DNA from 3 places in the Mesorhizobium robiniae genome. Region 2 is predicted to be linked to each of the others. Evidence: predicted binding sites of a transcription regulator. Region 2 holds the regulator's gene; each other region holds the start of a gene.
What was found. Region 2 encodes PhoB, which activates phosphate uptake and scavenging genes when phosphate is short. Its sites were predicted from a motif close to TGTCATNNANCTGTCAT; they were not measured.
Positions count from the first base shown of each region.

Region 1: ABID19_RS26885 (RNA degradosome polyphosphate kinase) is a predicted target of PhoB. The motif match lies at 1,148-1,164, and genes of this name have one in related genera.
Region 3: ABID19_RS06490 (ceramide glucosyltransferase) is a predicted target of PhoB. The motif match lies at 1,724-1,740, and genes of this name have one in related genera.

Region 1 is NZ_JBEPMC010000011.1:199,038-201,302, forward strand. It holds gene ABID19_RS26885 (RNA degradosome polyphosphate kinase) at 1-984, opposite strand, end outside; gene ABID19_RS26890 (zinc-finger domain-containing protein) at 1,303-1,548, shown strand; gene ABID19_RS26895 (FAD-dependent monooxygenase) at 1,565-2,265, shown strand, end outside.
Region 2 is NZ_JBEPMC010000007.1:298,794-301,058, reverse strand. It holds gene ABID19_RS21070 (ROK family protein) at 1-477, shown strand, start outside; gene phoB (phosphate regulon transcriptional regulator PhoB) at 676-1,365, opposite strand; gene phoU (phosphate signaling complex protein PhoU) at 1,382-2,086, opposite strand; gene pstB (phosphate ABC transporter ATP-binding protein PstB) at 2,124-2,265, opposite strand, start outside.
Region 3 is NZ_JBEPMC010000002.1:436,504-438,768, forward strand. It holds gene ABID19_RS06485 (O-succinylhomoserine sulfhydrylase) at 1-356, shown strand, start outside; gene ABID19_RS06490 (ceramide glucosyltransferase) at 381-1,526, opposite strand; gene apaG (Co2+/Mg2+ efflux protein ApaG) at 1,847-2,239, shown strand; gene ABID19_RS06500 (Hsp33 family molecular chaperone) at 2,246-2,265, opposite strand, start outside.

The DNA.
Region 1 (2,265 bases), on a different contig from region 2:
GAATTTGAGATCGTCGCGGGTGATGGCGACGATCTCTGAAATCTGGCTGAGTGCCAACGGACCGGTAAGCACGCTGATACGGCTCGATGAGACGCCAAGTTCGCCGGCGACGAAGTCGCGCAGTTCGGGCGGCATCAGCTTGTCGAATTCGATCCGGATGACCGAGCCGCGGCGGCGGCGCTTCAGCGCCGTCTCGAACAGGCGCACGAGATCCTCGGACTCCTCCTCGACCTCGATGTCACTGTCGCGGATGATGCGGAACGTGCCGGAGCCCTTGACTTCGTAGCCGGGGAACAGCTTGCCGATATAGAGGCCGACCGCCTCTTCCAGCGGAATGAAGCGGATATGGTGCTTGCGGTCGGGCAAGCGGATGAAGCGCTTCAGCGCCACCGGCAGACGCAACAGCGCACTCATCTCCTCGCCATTTCTGCGATGGCGCAGTTGCAGGGCCATCGAGAAGCCGAGATTGGGAATGAACGGGAACGGATGCGCCGGATCGATCGATAGCGGCGTCAGCACCGGAAACACCTGCTCCTGGAAATGATCCTCGAGCCAGGTCTTCTCATCCTTGGTCAGCGCATCGCGGCTGATGCTCTCGATGCCTTCCTTGTCGAGCAGCAGCATCAGCGCGGAAAGGCTTTTCTGCTGATCTTCCTGCAGACGCTCGACCTCGCGCAGCAACTGTTCCAGCTGCTGTTCGGGGGTGCGGCCGTCCGGGCTCTTCAGCGTGATGCCTTCGCGGACCTGGCCGGCGAGACCCGCGACACGGACCATGAAGAACTCGTCGAGATTGGCGGCCGAAATCGACAGGAAGCGGACACGCTCGAGCAGCGGATGATTGGCGTTCAGCGATTCCTCGAGGACGCGGCGATTGAATTGCAGCCAAGAAAACTCGCGGTTGACGAAGCGGTCCGGGTTGCCGCCCTCTGGGCTCGCCACCTCGACAGTGGTGAATTCGCTCTGCACCGGCTTTAGTTCGTTCATGGTTCCTGCTCGTTTCGCACCCGCTGGCCACAGCGTCGCGCGTCATTCCGGATACGCAAAGGACGCTCTACCACTTTTAAGCTACGCATGATCCCCGACGAAACCGAATTCGATTTTCGCGGCCATGCCTTAACCGGCTTAGCTTATCCTGTGACAGGCTTTTACGACAGTTTGATTTCATCGATCTTGCAAAGAGACCGGTTATGATCCAGATGCAATCCAGGCTACAGCGCGGTACGTTCTTGGACGCGCAAGTGCCGCCGTGGAATTTTGATTTTACGCATGATCCGGGTCATGCGGCAGATGTAGGAGACGACGATGGCAGGCGGTTCCATTCCCCATTTCCAGAACGATGCGGGCTATGCTGCGATCGACATCGGCGTCAAGGAATTCATGTGCACCGGCGCAAATCCGCCTTTCGACCATCCGCATGTGTTTCTCGACATGGGCGACGACAATGAAAAAGTCTGTCCCTATTGCTCGACGCTTTTTCGCTATTCGCCAAAGCTGAAGGCAACGGAAACGCAGCCTGCGGGATGCCACTATATCGACCAGGCCGCCTGACGCGCACGCCATCTCCATGGACGACACCCGGTCCCGGCAGGTCGTCATCGCCGGAGCCGGCGTCGCCGGACTGACTGCGGCGCTGGCATTTTCCGAGCGCGGCTATCTGGTGCGGCTGTTCGAACAGGCGCCGCGCCTGGAAGCGGCCGGCGCCGGCATCCAGCTCTCGCCCAACGCGACGCGCATCCTTCGCCAGTTCGGTGTGCTCGAGCGGCTGCGGCCGGCGACGGTGCGGCCGGAGGCGGTCGTGCTCAAGGACGCCGCCACGCTGCGCGAGCTGGCGCGAGTGCCGCTTGGCGAAGCGGCCGAAAGGCGCTGGCAGGCGCCCTATCTCGTCGCTCATCGGGCTGATCTGCAAGACGCGCTGATGGCGCGCCTTGCCGAACAACCTGATATCAGTCTCGTCACCGGCGCGCGCGTCGGCGACGTCGCCGCAGGACCGCGCCATACCACGGCAAAAGTCGAGATTGCCGGCAAGACCGTCGAAGCCGATGGCTTTCTGCTGATCGGCGCCGATGGCGTGTGGTCGGCGGTCCGCGCTTTTGGCGGGTTTGCGGCCAGAAGCCGGTTTTCGGGCGAGCTTGCCTGGCGCGCTACGATCAGCGCAGACAGTGCCGCGGGCGAAGCTTTTGCGGCGTTCGGCGCCGCCGATTGCGTGACCACCTTCCTGCATCCCGGCTTCCACCTCGTCGCCTATCCGGTCAGCAACGGTGCGGC
Region 2 (2,265 bases):
CGGTGCGGACGGCGCGGCTGCGTCGAAGCCTATGCCGGTAACTACGCCATCTGGCGCAATGCAAGGCAACTGAGCGAGAATGCCGAACCGGTCGCCGATGTCAGCGATGCCGACATGCGGGCACTGGCGGCCCGGGCGCGCGAGACGGACGGACCGGAGCGCGAAGCCTACCGTAAGGCCGGCGAAGCGCTCGGCTTCGGGCTAGGCAGCCTGTTTGCGCTGATCGATCCGGCGCCGGTCGCCATGGTCGGCGTCAGTGCTGCCGCCTTCGACCTGATCGAGCCGGCCCTGCGCGAGGCCATCGCCCAGACCGCCGGCGGCCAGCATTCGGGTTCCATTTCCTTCGACACCGAGCCGAACGAATTGCCGCTGATCCGCGAAGGCTGCGCCATGCAGGCGCTGAATTTCGTCGACCAGGAGATTTTCGCGCCGGGCGCGCAAGGAAAGTCCGGCACGATCAGGAAGGACGTAGCCTGAGTTCGAAAGGCAAGGAAAAAAGGCGGATTGCGGCTTGGGATGTGTCGAGTTTCAGGTCAGGCCGCGCCGGAGTCGAAGACGGGCGCGAAACAACCAAACCGGTGGCTTCCGAGAACCAGAACGGAGCGTAACGTTTAAGTACGTGCCGGAAGCGCAGGAAATCGCCATTCGCGGGCCGGCATCACCTGGAGTATCAGCCTAGTCTTCCCTGATCGCATAGCCCGCGCCGCGGATGGTGCGGATGACATCGGGCATGCGACCATTGTTGACCGCCTTGCGCAACCGCCCGACATGGACGTCCACCGTGCGCTCGTCGATGTAGATCGTCTCGCCCCAAACATTGTCGAGCAATTGGCTGCGCGAGAAGACCCGACCGGGGTGCCGCATCATGAATTCGAGCAGCCGGAATTCGGTCGGCCCGAGCCGGATCTCGCTCTTCTTGCGGTAGACCCTGTGCGATTCGCGATCGAGCATGATGTCGCCGACCTTCAGCACGCTGGACAGCACTTCCGGCTTGGCGCGGCGCAGCAGCGCCTTGACCCGGGCCATGAATTCCGGTGTCGAGAACGGCTTGACCAGATAGTCGTCGGCCCCGGTCGAGAGCCCGCGCACCCGGTCGCTCTCCTCGCCGCGCGCGGTCAGCATGATGATCGGCAACCGCTCGGTTTCGGGACGCACCCGAAGACGCCGGCAAAGCTCGATGCCGGAAACCGCCGGCACCATCCAGTCGAGCACCAGAAGATCGGGTACGTTTTCCTGCAGCCGGATTTCGGCCTCGTCGCCGCGTGTCACCACCTCGACCTGATAGCCTTCGGATTCCAGATTGTAGCGGAGGAGGACGCCCAGCGGCTCTTCATCCTCCACCACCATGATGCGCGGCGCGATCATCGATCGGTCACCCCCGTCATGTCGCCGGCGCCGTCGTCGTTTCGTCGAGCTTCGGGCGATCCGCCGGCAACTGCTGCCCGGTCACGACATAGTAGGCGTTTTCGGCGATGTTGGTTACATGATCGCCAATACGCTCGAGATTCTTGGCGCAGAACAGAAGATGCGTGCAGGCGGTGATGTTGCGAGGATCCTCCATCATGTAGGTCAGGAGCTCGCGAAAAACCGCCGTGTATTTGACATCGACCTTCTCGTCGGCTGCGCGCAGTTCCTTCAACGCGTTGGCGTTTCGCGACACGTAGTGCTCGACCACGCCGCGGAGCTGTTCGAGAACGAGATCCGCCATTGCGTCGATACCGTGCGAGAGATTACGCGGCGTGGCGCTCTGTCCGACTGCGCTGACCCGCTTGGCTATGTTCTTGGCCAGGTCGCCGATGCGCTCCAGATCGCCGGCCATGCGGATTGCGCCAACCACGGCGCGCAGGTCTTGTGCCATCGGCTGCCGCTTGGCGATCAGTGTGATCGCGCTGTCGTCGAGTTCGCGCTGCCGGGCATCCATGATGGCATCGTCCGAAACGACGCGCTGCGCCATCGCATTGTCTGACGCGAGCAATGCGCGGATCGACGCAGCTACCATCGCGGCGGCAAGCTCGTCCATGTCACGGATCAGCCTGTCGATGTGTTCCAATTCCTCGTCGAAGGAGGCGACGGTATGTTCACCCATGATGCTGTCCTCGTGTTCGAATTCGCCGCCGGACCGCTCAGCCGAACCGGCCGGTGATGTAGTCCTGGGTGCGCTTGTCGTCGGGGTTGGTGAACATCTTGTCGGTCGCGCCCTCCTCGACCAGATAGCCGAGATGGAACATCGCCGTTCGCTGCGACACGCGCGCTGCCTGCTGCATC
Region 3 (2,265 bases), on a different contig from region 2:
CCGAGCGATCGGAAATCGCCCGCGTTATCTATCCCGGCCGCGCCGACCACCCGCAGGCGGCGGTCGTCAAGAAGCAGATGTCGGGCGGCTCGACGCTGATCTGCCTTGACGTCAAGGGCGGCAAGCAGGCAGCCTTCGCCTTGCAGAACGCGCTCGATATCGTGCTGATTTCCAACAATCTCGGCGACGCCAAGAGCCTGATCACCCACCCGGCGACGACGACGCACAAGAATCTGAGCGATGAGGCGCGCGCCGAGCTCGGCATCGGGCCGGGCACGCTGAGGCTGTCCGTCGGACTTGAGGACACGGACGATCTGCTCGCAGATGTCGAGCAGGCACTCAAATCAGCCAAATAGCAGTCGCCGCGCGGCAGGGATTTCTCAGACGCTTTCTTCCAACTCGGTCATAGCCTTGGTGCGGATGGTCATGGCATTGCCGCGCCATTCGACAGCACCGCCCAGCCAGCCACGTGCCCAGATGGCGGGAAGCACCGTATCCCGCACGATCATCGCAGTGACGGTGCGTGGCGAGAGATACCAGCCCTTGGACCAGGCGAGCATGCATTCCGGCAGATAGGCAATCAGCAGTACGCATAAAGCCGTGGTGGGCAAGCTGACGCCGGCACTGGCCGCCGCGATCAGCGCCAACAGCAGTGGCATTGCCGCGCCGGTTAATATCTCGGGCGCGAAGAACAGCGGGAAGGTGACGCGGCGCAGCCGCGCCCAGCGGGCCTGTCGCGACCAAATTTCGCCAAATGTACGCTGGCCGAGCGGCTGCTCGAACGGTGAGGCGACGAGATTGACGCGCAAGCCGAGCCCATTGACCAGCTTGGTCGCAGCAGCGTCCTCAGCGATCTCGGCGGCGAGCGCGTGGATACCGCCGTTCGCGTCAAGCATCGGCTTGTTCCACAGCATGCTCTTGCCCTGGGCAAAGCCGAGGCCAAGTGCCTCGCCGGCATATTGCCAGCGCGCCTGCAGCGTGTTGAGAAAAGCGCATTCGACTTCGGCCCAGAAGCCATCCGGCCGCGAGCCGATCGGGGTCGAGCAGACAAGGCCTGTGGTCGGCCGCCATGCGGCCATCAGGTGCTGGATATAGTCTTTGGGCATCAACACGTTGGAGTCGGCAAGGATGACCCAGTCGTGGCGTGCGGCTTCCCAACCCTTGACGCAGTTATTGAGCTTGGGATTGGCGCTAATGCGGTCATCGCCGGTGAGCAGCCGCGCCGGCACATGGGGATAACGGGCAATAGCGGCGTTGATGAGATTGACCACTGGATCGTCGGCATGGGCGACGCAGAAGATCAGTTCATAGTGTGGCCAATCGAGCGAGAAGGCGCGCTGAAGCGTCTCCTCGGTGAACGGCTCGACGCCACGCGACGGCACGACGATCGAGAGAGGCGGCGGCTTCCCGGAGGGTGCAGCGATGACCTGCCGCTTCTTGAGCCGCGACGAGGCGAGCATGATGCTGGCGAGATTTGAAAAAAGAAGGGCTGAAGATGCAACGGCGGCTGCGAGAGTCAGTTCCATCGAGATCTGGTCACTCCGGAAAGGCCGCCTGCGGCCGTTTCATGAGAGCGCCGCGTCCATTTGGACGCGCCAAGGACGCTCTAACGCATTTGAGTCTACGCATCGGCCCGAAAATCAAACTCGATTTTCGGGCCGATGTGGTAGTCGACAGAGCGCCCGAGTCGCCCGGCACGGTCTGTGCACACCAGCATTGTCATGTGTCACTTAAATGACATTGTTTTTCGGCACGTGCGCTTTGAGGTCGGCAAACGGGGTCTGCGCTCCCGCATCAAACCGCGCAGCGGGACAAATGTTCCCTGCCGCAGCAACCGGAGTAATCCATGTACCGCGCCGTCACGCGCAACATCGAAGTGCTGGTCAGGCCGTTCTATCTGGAAGATCGCTCGGACCCGTCGGAGAACCGCTATGTCTGGGGTTATCACGTGACCATAGACAACCAGTCGGACGAGTTCGTTCAGCTTCTGTCGCGCTATTGGCATATCACGGACGGCGCCGGCCGCGTCGAGGAAGTGCGCGGCGCCGGCGTCGTTGGCGACCAGCCCGAGCTCAACCCCGGCGACAGCTATCAATATACGTCCGGTTGCCCGTTGCCGACGCCTTCCGGCATCATGGTTGGCCACTACACGATGCGCAACAAGCGGGGCGAGACGTTCGATATCGCCATCCCCGCCTTTTCGCTCGACCTGCCGGGCACACGGCGCACCGTCAACTGACAGCTGTCACTGCGCCGCGGTAAATT